Regions from separate parts of the Yersinia antarctica genome, predicted to be linked through region 4. Evidence: predicted binding sites of a transcription regulator. Region 4 holds the regulator's gene; each other region holds the start of a gene.

Region 1 (3,201 bases), 4.5 Mb from region 4:
CACCACGGTTTTAGATACTGCTGGAGCACTGCGTTTTTTCCGGCTGGTGCTTTTGCGCCGCGCTCCTGAGCGCCCTCGGCTTACATAATCTCTTTGTGCCACTATCGTTTCGCTGCGTCTTGATGATGGAATAAGTCCGTCATGTTACTGAACCCCTGAATATTTGCCTAGCGTTTAGGCGCAGCAGTACTTTCCCTGACAATTAACTCGGTGTCTAACAACCGGGAGCCACTTTGTACTGAATGCCCTTGTAGCTGCTCAAGTAATAGTAACATGGCTTGCTGACCAATTTGATAACGTGGTTGAGCCACGGTGGTCAAAGGGGGATCACAATACTGTGACAACTTCAGATCGTCAAAGCCTACCAGCGAGACATCCTGCGGGATACGTAGTCCCATTCTCTTTGCCTGCCACATCGCGCCTATCGCCATCACATCATTGTGACAAAATATTGCTGTTGGGGGATGAGGTAATGCCATCAGCACCGCAAAGGTTTCTGCGCCAGCTTCATAGCTAAAGTCACCGCGCATAATATAGTCACTGTCGACAGCGATACCATTACGACGCAGTGCCTGAATATAGCCCTGGAGCCGATAATGACTTAGCGGCAAACTTTCCGGCCCGGCAACACAGGCAATACGTTTGTGCCCCAATTCATGTAGATAATTAACCGCTTCATAAGCGGCAGTCAGATTATCGATATGTACCGTTGGCAGTTCCAGTTCAGGAGCGAACTCGTTTGCCATCACCATTGGCGGCAAATTGCGCTGCTCTTCTTTGCTGGCATCAAAAGGCAGATTGGAACCTAACAACAACATGCCATCAATTTGCTTGGTAATGATCAGGTTAACGAAGCTACGCTCTTGCTGGGTTTGTTGTGCGCAATCGCCAATTAAGATCAGATAACCTTGCTGGGCTGCCGCATACTCAATCCCTTGAATGATATCAGCAAAAAACGGGTCACTAATATCCGGTACAATAACCAGAATCGTGCGCGATTCATTACGTTTAATATTGCGGGACAAAGCATGAGGAGAATAACCCACCGCCAGAACAGCTTGCTCCACTTTTTGCCGGGTTACTGTTGACACTTTTTCCGGGTTCATCAGTGCGCGTGACACCGTCGCAGTTGAAACACCTGCCATTTCAGCAACGTCTTTCATGGTAGCCATCGTGAATTCTTTCTTATGTTCCAACGCCTTTCTCCTTGCTCTGGCTCCGAGCCAGCACTGATGCTTAATGCAGGCTTTCCGTCATTCTATACAGATAGTGGGGGTGATTTGTTACCTAATTTGCATAAAAAGTGTGACATAAGTAGGTTTTTTCGAACTGGCTCGCAGAAAGCGGGGTAATCGATTGCTTTGTGGCACAGATCAAACAATAAATTCCCCAAGTGAAAGAGAGAGTACTCAACGTTATTGGCATTAATTAAGGCGGGGAATTAGCTGTCTATTGGGTCAACATCCAACGTCCACTTAACCTTACGTGCCTGCGGCAATGTATTGATTAGCGGCTGAGAGGTTTTAATCAGCCGTTGTAGCAATTGCCGTGAAGGGTGCTGTAACAGCAATTGCCAACGGAAGCGTCCACTGCGTTTGGCCTGCAATGCGGGCACTGGCCCCATAATCCACAATGCATCATCTTTGAGTGGGCTGGCTTCCAGTAAATTACGCAATTGTTGCAGGAACAGCGCGGATTGCTGGTTATCGTGATCTTCACTGCGCACGATGATATGGCTGGTATAAGGCGGTAAAAATACGCTTTTACGTTCCTCTAGGGCCTGTTTGGCAAAGGCATCGTAGCCCTGTTGCAGCAAAATTTGCAGCAGTGGATGCTCAGGGTGGTGTGTTTGTAAAATAACTTCACCTTGCTTACCCGCGCGCCCGGCACGACCTGAAACTTGTGTATAAAGCTGGGCAAACCGTTCTGCCGAACGGAAATCTGCCGAGAACAGTGCGCCATCGACATCCAGCAAGGCCACTAGCGTGACATCAGGGAAGTGATGCCCTTTAGCCAACATTTGGGTACCAATCAAGATGCGCGCTCCCCCTTGATGGACATCAGCCAAATGCTGTTCCAGCGAGCCTTTGCGGCTGGTGGTATCGCGGTCAATTCGAGTGATGGGAGTATCCGGGAACAGAGGAGCCAGTTCGTTCTCTAACTGTTCAGTGCCAACACCGACAGAGACCAGATGGGTTGAACCACATTTTGGGCATTGCTGAGGCACCGGGCGCTGGCTGTCGCAATGGTGGCAGCGCAACTGACGGTGATTTTGATGCAAGGTGTAATAGTGGTCGCAACGCTGGCATTCAGCAATCCAGCCACACTCATGGCACAGTAGCGCGGGAGCATAGCCACGGCGGTTCAGGAACAAAATTACCTGATTATCGGCCTGTAAATGGGTTTTCATCCGTTTTAGCAGTGGCTGAGAGAGGCCAACTTTAAGCGGTAAGCCTTTTAAATCGAGCAAATGCTGTACGGCGGGTTTGGCATTCCCCGCCCGTTTAGATAGCGTCAACTGGCGATATTTACCCATTTGCACATTGTGCAGGGTCTCAAGCGCCGGGGTCGCCGTGCCCATCACGATAGGAATGCCTTCTTCACGGGCCCGAAATACGGCTAAATCCCGGGCATGATACCGCCAGCCTTCTTGCTGTTTATAAGAGCTGTCGTGCTCTTCATCGATAATAATGACCCCGAGGCGGGAAAACGGCGTAAACAGTGCCGAGCGGGTACCAATAACAATTGCGGCTTCGCCGTTACGCGCCCGTAGCCAGACGGACAAACGTTCGCTGTCATTTAAACCTGAATGGAGCACCTCAACGGGGGCGTTAAACCTTTCGCGAAAACGAGCGATAGTCTGTGGGGTCAGGCCGATCTCAGGGACTAAAACCAACGCCTGGCGGCCTTGTGCCAGAATATTTTCCAGCACGCTCAGATAAACTTCTGTTTTACCGGAGCCGGTCACCCCAGCCAGCAGCCAGACTGCAAACTGGGTATCTTCACTGCGAATCGCCCCAACGGCGGTTGCCTGCTCGGTATTCAGCCGCAGGCGCTCACCCAGAACGGCGAAGCCGTTGCGCCAATCGGTAGTCGCGATTTCCTGTGCCCGCAGGTCAATTAGCCCTTTACTGCGTAATGCCTGCAATGCGCTTTCGGTGAGTGCCATTTCATTAACTTGATGGCGATAGACCGGTTTTT
Region 2 (3,201 bases), 140 kb from region 4:
CTTCGGACTTACTGGTGCGTTGCGGCGCAACCGTCATGTTCTCTGAAGTCACGGAAGTGCGTGATGCTATCCATCTGTTAACCCCGCGGGCGATTAACGAGGAGGTTGGCAGAAGGTTACTGGAAGAGATGAAATGGTACGACGACTATCTCGAAACCGGCAAAACCGATCGTAGCGCCAACCCTTCACCTGGGAATAAAAAGGGCGGCTTAGCAAACGTCGTGGAAAAAGCACTCGGTTCCATTGCCAAATCCGGCCGCAGCGCCATTGTGGAAGTGCTTTCACCGGGGCAGCGCCCCACCAAGCGTGGGCTGATTTTTGCAGCCACCCCAGCCAGTGATTTTGTCTGCGGCACGCAACAGTTAGCATCTGGTATTACCGTTCAGGTATTTACCACCGGGCGCGGCACCCCTTATGGTCTGGCGGCAGTGCCGGTAATCAAAATGGCAACCCGCACTGATCTGGCTAACCGCTGGCATGACCTGATGGATATCGATGCCGGAACCATTGCGACAGGTGATGCCACTATTGAAGAGGTTGGTCAGCAATTATTTGAATTTATTCTGGATATTGCCAGTGACCGCAAACGGACGTGGTCCGATCAATGGGGGCTGCGCAATGCCTTGGCGGTGTTTAATCCGGCACCAGTGACCTAAGTATCAGTGAATCATCAGGCCGGGTGACACTCACTCGGCCTGCTCTTCTTGCTATCACATCTATCTCTACTCCTGCTCGCCCAATTGAAGCGCCACATACAGCAGCAAGCGATCATCAAAGTTCGCTAAATCTAAACCGGTCAGTTCGGAAATACGATTCAACCGATACTCCAGGGTATTGCGATGAATAAATAACGCTTTGGCAGTAGCCGTTGGCTGCACGTTATTACGGAACCAGCAGGCCAGAGTGCGCCGCAACAGACCGTTACTGTCCATCGCCCGTAATTTAGCCAGTGGTAAGGCTAATTCATTGGCCTGCCAGCCACCACGCAAACTATCAAGCAATACCGGTAACACCAAATCCTGATAGTAATAGCTGCGTTGCTCCGGCATCCGTTGCTTACCGACCGCCATGGTAGTACGAGCGGTACGGTATGAGCGCGCAATACTGCCCGGCCCGGTAAAGAAATTGCCAAGCGACAGGCGCACTCGCAAGCGGCCCCGCTCAGTCATGCGCGACAGCAAAGACTCCATACGCCGCCGGTGATCAATAGCATCCCAGCGGCCATGGCTATTTAGCGCCGGTTTAAGCACCACCATCTCAGTCAGTGAAACAATCGCAATCAGATTATTGCGCTCTGGCGTCGTCAACAGGGTTTGCAGCTCTTGTAATTCCGACATAGCACTGTCGACACTCAACTGGCCGCTGTCCACATCCACCACGGCTACGACCCGTGGTTCATTGATATCCACCCCAAGGCGCTGCGCCCATTCAATCAGTGCCGGTGATATCTCTTCGGTGCGGATCAAGTTCAATACCAACTCTTCACGCAGACGGCTATCCTGCGCCAGCAGATGCACCAACCGCGCCTGCTCCATCATCATCTCTGCTGCCATGCACACCAGTTCGCCATATTGACGTAGTTGCCCCGGGTTGCCGGTTAGGCCAATCACCCCCACGATTTCGCCCTCAAGGCGCAATGGCAGGTTGATCCCTGGCCTCACCCCGTGCAACTGGCGAGCAACAGCTTCATCGATATCGACAATCCGGCCATGAGACAGCGACAAGAGCGCCCCTTCATGCAGTTCGCCAAGGCGCTCTTCATCACCACTACCAATGATCCGCCCTTTACCATCCATCACATTAATATTGGTATCAATGATCTTCATGGTACGGGTAACAATATCCTGGGCTAGCCGGGGGTCAAGATTATATACACTCATGAATGGGCCTCAGTCTGGGCTGATGCACCAGCATATGAGGTCTGGAAGGGGAATACATTGGACAAACGCCCAATTCACACCACAAAGAAAGAGAGTTGAGGGACGGGTCACATAAATGGCAAGACCGGGGGCATGTTGCTGGCAAAGTTGAGCGCCAACGAGGAAATCAGGGCCAATCAATCGTTAGCCCTGATAGAGATTTACCGGTGGATGGTTATGACCAAAAGCGTGTTATTTACTTTCTTGCGCTGATTTACCGACAGCCATCCCCATCGCCAGCGTGGCGGCAATATTGCGTGCGGTCATAAACACATTGGCTGCCGCATTATCCAGTGCCTGCTCCAGAGTACAGATACTGTAGATCACGCTGAATACCGCATCCAGACCATGCTCATACACCACATCAACATCATCTGTCAGGCTACCGGCAATACCAATCACTGGCTTATTATAACGTTTGGCAACTCTCGCGACACCAATCGGCACTTTGCCGTGAATGGTTTGGCTATCAATGCGCCCTTCGCCGGTAATAACAAATGTCGCGTCCCTAACCAAAGCGTCCAGACCAAGAGCATCGGTAACAATATCAATACCGGGACTTAAGGTTGCACCGCAAAACGCCAGCAATGCCGCGCCTAAACCACCCGCCGCGCCAGCGCCTTCAACCTGGTCAACATCAATATCAAGATAACGTTTAATGATACCTGCATAATGCTGCAAACCGTCATCCAGTTGGCTAACCATCTCAGGTGTCGCCCCTTTCTGCCGCCCAAAAATAGCCGATGCCCCTTCACTGCCAGTCAGTGGATTGGTGACATCACAAGCAACATCGATTTGGCACTGCTTAATCCGCGGATCCAGTCCTGAGATATCAATAACATCCAGTTCAGCCAGCTTCCCGCCGCCAAAACCAATCTGCTTACCCTGCTTATCCAGCAGTTTGACACCCAGCGCTTGCACCATGCCCGCACCGCCATCATTGGTGGCACTGCCACCGATGCCGATAATTATATGTTTGACCCCCTGATCCAGCGCATTACAAATCAATTCGCCGGTACCGTAGGAGGTGGTTTTCAGTGGGTTGCGCAGTTCTGGTGGAACCAGCTCTAGCCCGCTGGCGGCCGCCATTTCAATAAAAGCCGATTTTTCATCACCGGATATTCCGTAAAAAGCCGCAACTTCGTCACCTAACGGGCCGGTCACATTGACCTGAATAATCCGGCCAGTGGTGGCCGCGACCATGGCCTCAACGGTACCTTCACCACCATCCGCGACCGGCAATTTGATATATTGTGCATCGGGAAATTGAGTGCGAAAACCC
Region 3 (3,201 bases), 250 kb from region 4:
GAAATCACCGAGTCTAACGGTTCTTCCTCAATGGCTTCTGTTTGTGGTGCTTCTTTGGCCCTGATGGATGCAGGTGTGCCAATTAAAGCCGCTGTTGCGGGTATCGCGATGGGTCTGGTTAAAGAAGGCGAAAACTTTGTTGTTCTGTCTGATATTCTGGGTGACGAAGATCACTTGGGCGACATGGACTTTAAAGTGGCAGGTAGCCGTGACGGTATTACTGCACTGCAAATGGACATTAAAATTGAAGGTATTACCCGCGAAATCATGCAGGTGGCTCTGAACCAGGCCAAGGGTGCGCGTCTGCACATTCTGGGTGTTATGGAACAGGCTATCAGCACACCTCGTGGTGATATCTCTGAGTTTGCTCCACGTATCTACACCATGAAAATCAATCCTGAGAAAATCAAGGATGTGATCGGTAAAGGTGGTTCTGTGATTCGTGCGCTGACTGATGAAACTGGCACTACCATTGAAATCGAAGATGATGGCACCATTAAGATTGCAGCAACCGACGGCGATAAAGCGAAACACGCTATCCGTCGTATCGAAGAAATCACTGCTGAAATCGAAGTGGGCCGTATCTATGCGGGTAAAGTAACTCGTATCGTTGATTTCGGTGCATTTGTGGCAATCGGCGGCGGTAAAGAAGGTTTAGTTCATATTTCTCAAATCGCTGACAAGCGTGTAGAGAAAGTGACTGACTATCTGCAAATGGGCCAAGAAGTGCCAGTTAAAGTAATGGAAGTTGATCGCCAGGGCCGTATCCGCCTGAGCATCAAAGAAGCCACTACTCCTGACGCAGAAGCTCCGGCACCAGAAGCAGCAGAGTAATAAAGTATTCCATAGCTCCTTACCTCTGGTGAGGGGCTGTGTTATCTCGAGGGCAGGATGCTCTTGTGTTAAACAAATGGATGAAAGGATATTTATCCAATGTTTGTCTTCGGGAGTAGGAAATGAAGCCTTTCTTGCGCTGGTGTTACGTTGCGACAGCACTCATGCTGGCAGGATGCAGCAACCATGATTGGCGTAAAGACGAGGTGTTGGCTATCCCGTTGCAACCTACGTTGCAGCAGGAAGTGATTCTGGCTCGCATGGAACAAATCCTTGCAAGTCGGGCACTTACGGATGATGAGCGCGCGCAGCTTTTATATGAGCGCGGAGTGCTGTATGATAGCCTCGGGCTACGGGCACTAGCGCGAAATGATTTTTCGCAAACGTTAGCTATTCGTCCTGATATGCCAGAAGTTTTTAACTATCTGGGCATTTATTTAACGCAGGCAGGCAATTTTGATGCTGCCTATGAAGCGTTTGATTCTGTACTAGAGCTTGATCCAACTTACAATTACGCGCGTTTAAACCGGGGTATCGCTCTGTATTATGGCGGTCGACTCCCGTTGGCGCAGGATGATCTGCAGGCGTTTTATCAAGACGATCCAAATGATCCCTTCCGTTCGTTATGGCTGTATCTGGTGGAAAGAGAAATCGATCCCAAGGCGGCTGCAGTAGCGTTACAACAGCGCTATGAAAAATCGGACAGAGGGCAATGGGGATGGAATATTGTCGAATTCTACTTGGGCACGATCAGCGAAAAAACGCTGATGGAAAGGCTCAAGTCAGATGCAATGGATAACACTTCGCTCGCTGAGCATCTCAGTGAAACTGACTTCTATTTAGGTAAACATTACCTAAGTCTGGGGGACAAGGACACCGCTTCGGCGCTGTTCAAACTGACGGTAGCTAACAACGTTCATAATTTTGTTGAGCACCGCTATGCATTGTTGGAATTGGCGCTTTTGGGCCAAGAACAAGACGACCTATCGGAATCGGACCAGCAATAGCTGACGAACAACTATTAGCCTGACTACCTTGGTTTTTACCAATGTTAATCACCCTAACAGGTGATGGCCTTTTTGTTCGTTTTATAATCTAATTTGAGCCGGTTCACACTTTTCAATGAAAATGACTGAAAATTTTCTCGACGAGTTATGTAGACTGGCTGCCATTATTAATGAGGCACGTGTACATGACTACTGAGCTTGAAACCTCTTTTGCTGATCTGGGGCTATCTGCTCCTATTCTTTCTGCTCTGACTGATCTTGGTTATGAAAAACCATCTCCTATCCAGTTGGAATGTATCCCACACCTGTTAAACGGCCGTGATGTTCTCGGCATGGCGCAAACAGGCAGTGGTAAAACAGCCGCGTTTGGTTTGCCGCTGTTACACAATATTAAAGCTGAGCTGAAAGCTCCACAGGTTCTGGTGCTGGCACCAACCCGTGAGTTGGCTATTCAGGTCGCACAGGCATTGTCTGATTTCTCTAAACACATTAATGGCGTCAACGTTGTAGCCCTTTACGGCGGCCAGCGTTATGACGTTCAATTACGCGCTTTGCGCCAGGGGCCACAAATTGTTGTTGGTACCCCAGGTCGTCTGTTAGACCACCTGAAACGCGGTACTCTTAACCTGTCCAACCTGAGCGGTTTAGTGTTGGATGAAGCAGATGAAATGCTGCGTATGGGCTTTATCGAAGACGTCGAAAACATTCTGGCGCAGATGCCGGCTGAACATCAGACCGCACTGTTCTCTGCGACTATGCCAGATGCGATCCGTCGTATTACCCGTAAATTTATGAAAGATCCACAGGAAGTCCGCATTCAGTCTAGCGTGACTACCCGCCCTGACATCAGCCAGAGCTTCTGGAGAGTGGGTGGCGGCTATCGCAAAAACGAAGCACTGGTACGTTTCCTGGAATCTGAAGATTTCGATGCAGCTATTATCTTCGTGCGTACCAAAAATGGCACACTGGAAGTGGCTGAAGCCTTGGAAAGTAGCGGTTATAACTGCGCTGCCTTGAACGGTGACATGAACCAGTCTTTACGTGAGCAGACACTGAACCGCCTGAAAGATGGCCGTCTGGATATTCTGATTGCAACTGACGTTGCGGCACGTGGTTTGGATGTTGACCGTATCAGCTTGGTCGTAAACTATGATATCCCTATGGATTCAGAGTCTTACGTTCACCGTATCGGCCGTACTGGTCGCGCCGGTCGTGCTGGTCGTGCGTTGCTGTTCGTTGAGAACCGTGAACGCCGTCTGTTGCAAAACATTGAACGCACCATGAAACTGACTATTCCAGAAGTTCAGTTGCCAAACCCCGAATTGTTGGGTGAACGTCGTTTAGCTCAGTTTGCTGCTAA
Region 4 (3,201 bases):
ATTAAGTTACCGATATAGCTACCTGCTGCCAGTGTTACGCCCAGACGAGCCGCTTCCCGCAGTGCACCTGATTTGAACGACAGATAGCTGATCAACGCCGGCCAGAAAGGTTGTGGTTGTTGGCTGGACATCAGGTCACGGTCATACAGTGGTCGCCGGTCACTCAATAGCTGGGTCACGTGGCTGATATGGTAGTAGTAGAATTGTGCGACCGGGTTGTCTGGGTGTGCCTGTGCGATGCTTGCCAGTTCTGTCAGACCATCATCGGCAGTGAAATGCTCATCAGCATGGTGGTGATAGAGAATGTCGTTGGCGATGCTGCGCATTTGAGCTGAGATTTTCTGGCAATTACGGCGTATCACGCTCTCAATCTGTGTCTGCTCCATTAACTCTTGTGCTTTTTCTGGCTGAATCAGGGCCGCAGTAATGTGCTCTTGCAAATCGAGAGCCATTTGGAACAATCCCAACAACCGTTTTTGTTCTTTCTTCGTGGTGTTATGAATCAGATTAAATTGCTGATAAAGCTGATTAATCTTGTCCATAATCGCCTGTTGTCTGTCCAGCAGCGGCGGTATCGATTTTTCCGGCTCAAGGTGCTGAGCAAACAGGCTGTATTTGGTGTCACAATAATCGGCTAGTAAGCGATAAAGCTGACTCAAAGGTTCGCGAATCGGTTGATCCTTGCAGAGTCGGAACCATAACCCGTTAAACACCCCATACCACAGTGTCCCTACGGCACACAGCAACGGGGCTTGCCAGATCGGAGCGCGGCCCACCATGCTGAGGCTGAAAATAGCAGCAATCAGTGCCGCGGGTAACAAATGGCCATTCAATTGGCTAATCGCCCCACTCACTCCTAGAACTAATGCCAGGCTGAGCATGACAGCAGGCAACGGAATACCCCATAGCAGCAGTTGCTGGGTTAGGAAGCTACTCACAGTAAACAGCGCGCCGCCGACCAGCAGACGCCGGAAAAAATGTTGGTGTGGTGTATCCAGTGAGGCAATGTTGCAACAGGCGGGTATCAGAGAAAACATCAAGCCCAGCCGAAGTTCGCCGAGAGCGAACCCTAATGCTGCAGGCAGGCAGAGCACTAATGTTTGGCGTAGTGCGTAATTAACTTCAGGATGATAAATAAGCCGTTGCCATTTCATAAAGGCCCCAGAAATTTATTGATCACAAAAGATTAAAAAACTGATGCCGACAGTATCGGCACCAGTTTAGGGGGAATTAACGGGTGCCGTAGACGACAATCGTTTTACCGTGTGCGGAGATCAGGTTTTGATCTTCCAGCATTTTTAGTATCCGCCCCACGGTTTCGCGGGAGCAGCCAACTATCTGACCAATTTCCTGGCGGGTAATTTTAATCTGCATCCCATCTGGGTGGGTCATGGCATCAGGTTGTTTTGCCAGATTAAGCAGCGTTTGTGCAATACGCCCAGTCACATCAAGGAAAGCAAGGTTGCCCACTTTCTCAGATGTAATCTGTAAGCGACTCGCCATCTGTGAAGATAGGCGCATTAAAATATCTGGATTGACCTGAATCAGCTGACGGAATTTTTTGTAAGAAATTTCAGCCACTTCACAGGCGGTTTTTGCTCTAACCCAGGCGCTACGTTCTTGGCCTTCTTCAAATAATCCAAGTTCGCCGATGAAATCTCCCTGATTAAGATAGGAGAGAATCATCTCTTTACCTTCCTCATCTTTGATAAGCACCGCAACGGAGCCTTTCACGATGTAGTAAAGCGTTTCGGCCTTTTCACCTTGGTGAATCAGCGTACTCTTCGATGGATATTTGTGGATATGGCAATGAGACAGGAACCATTCGAGAGTCGGGTCTGTTTGTGGCTTGCCGAGAACCATTCGCTGTTATCCTCTGTTGTTATCGCTGCCTAACATAACAGGGCTCAGAGTTCCCTGTACGGCGTGCTTATAAAATACACTTTCTCGTAGCATATTAATTTGCTCAACTGCCGAAAGGTATAGCCAAGATACGTACCGGGTAGAAACCCTCCACTGAGTATTGAGAAGCTACCCTATTTAATTCTAGAAACAACACTTTCGGTTCTGTTTGTAGCACAGGATGAAGCCAGTGTCTTGTGTTGTATCGCTTCAGCATGATGAACATCGGGTTACATTGCCAGTTTGTAAATGAAAGGGTAGTCTGGATCAGAAAATTTAACCGGGAGCAAGAGTTATGCAGGCACGTGTAAAGTGGGTTGAGGGGCTGACATTTTTGGGTGAATCGGCATCAGGTCATCAGGTGTTGATGGACGGTAATGCTGGAGACAAAGCACCGAGTCCGATGGAAATGTTATTAATGTCAGCAGGCGGTTGTAGCGCGATTGATGTGGTCTCTATTTTACAAAAAGGCCGCAATGATGTGCGTGATTGCGAAGTGACATTAACCTCGCAGCGTCGCGAAGAGGCACCGCGTCTATTTACGCAAATCAACCTGCATTTTATTGTCAGCGGCAAAGGTCTGACCGACAAAATTGTGGAACGAGCCGTTGAGCTGTCAGCAGAAAAGTATTGCTCCGTCTCACTGATGTTGGGTAAAGCGGCGACGATTACCCACAGTTTTGAGATCCGTGACATCGCCTAAGCAAACCCTTCGTACTTGAAGCTGCAGGGTTGTTAGCTGCGTTCGCTCACCCGAATCACTTACTTATGTAAGCTCATCGGGATGAGTTCGTTTGCTGCCTACCTGCAGCTCCAATTACTTTGGGTTGGGATAGAGTCAAATTATTTTTTTCTCTCCAGCCATTGCTATACTGCGGCTTCAAGAATGAAGGAGATTAACCGATTTTCTCCCCTTCCAGCAACTGCTGCACTAGCGGCGCCATAATCAGCTCCATTGCCAGCCCCATTTTTCCGCCGGGTACCACCAATGTATTGATATTAGAGATAAATGATCCTTGCAACATCGCCAGTAAGTAAGGGAAATCAATTTGATCCAAACCCCGGAAATGAATAACCACAAAGCTTTCATCCAGTGACGGAATCGCTTTGGCAGCAAACGGATTTGATGTGTCAACGGTTGGCACGCGCTGGAAGTTGATATGAGTGCGTGAGAACTGCGGCGTAATGTAGTTGATATAATCATCCATGGAGCGCACTACGGAATCCATCACCGCTTCACGCGAATGGCCGCGTTCGCCGGTATCGCGTACTAATTTCTGAATCCACTCCAGATTGACG

What was found. The regulator CRP, encoded in region 4, controls carbon source genes, mostly activating them, when cyclic AMP is high. The targets are predictions, from matches to a motif close to ATGTGANNNNNNTCACAT.
Positions count from the first base shown of each region.
Region 1: cytR (DNA-binding transcriptional regulator CytR) is a predicted target of CRP. The motif match lies at 1,362-1,379, and genes of this name have one in related genera.
Region 2: ACWJJO_RS01885 (CdaR family transcriptional regulator) is a predicted target of CRP. The motif match lies at 1,976-1,993, and genes of this name have one in related genera.
Region 3: yrbN (protein YrbN) is a predicted target of CRP. The motif match lies at 1,933-1,950, and genes of this name have one in related genera.

Region 1 covers NZ_JBSJQF010000001.1:4,777,970-4,781,170, reverse strand. The annotation lists gene ftsN (cell division protein FtsN) at 1-102, opposite strand, end outside; gene cytR (DNA-binding transcriptional regulator CytR) at 168-1,196, opposite strand; gene priA (primosomal protein N') at 1,442-3,201, opposite strand, start outside.
Region 2 covers NZ_JBSJQF010000001.1:420,092-423,292, reverse strand. The annotation lists gene garD (galactarate dehydratase) at 1-656, shown strand, start outside; gene ACWJJO_RS01885 (CdaR family transcriptional regulator) at 723-1,880, opposite strand; gene ACWJJO_RS01880 (glycerate kinase) at 2,112-3,201, opposite strand, start outside.
Region 3 covers NZ_JBSJQF010000001.1:530,873-534,073, forward strand. The annotation lists gene pnp (polyribonucleotide nucleotidyltransferase) at 1-834, shown strand, start outside; gene nlpI (lipoprotein NlpI) at 957-1,841, shown strand; gene yrbN (protein YrbN) at 1,963-2,037, shown strand; gene ACWJJO_RS02410 (DEAD/DEAH family ATP-dependent RNA helicase) at 2,027-3,201, shown strand, end outside.
Region 4 covers NZ_JBSJQF010000001.1:283,610-286,810, forward strand. The annotation lists gene ACWJJO_RS01115 (YccS/YhfK family putative transporter) at 1-1,154, opposite strand, end outside; gene crp (cAMP-activated global transcriptional regulator CRP) at 1,231-1,863, opposite strand; gene ACWJJO_RS01125 (OsmC family protein) at 2,198-2,605, shown strand; gene ACWJJO_RS01130 (phosphoribulokinase) at 2,799-3,201, opposite strand, start outside.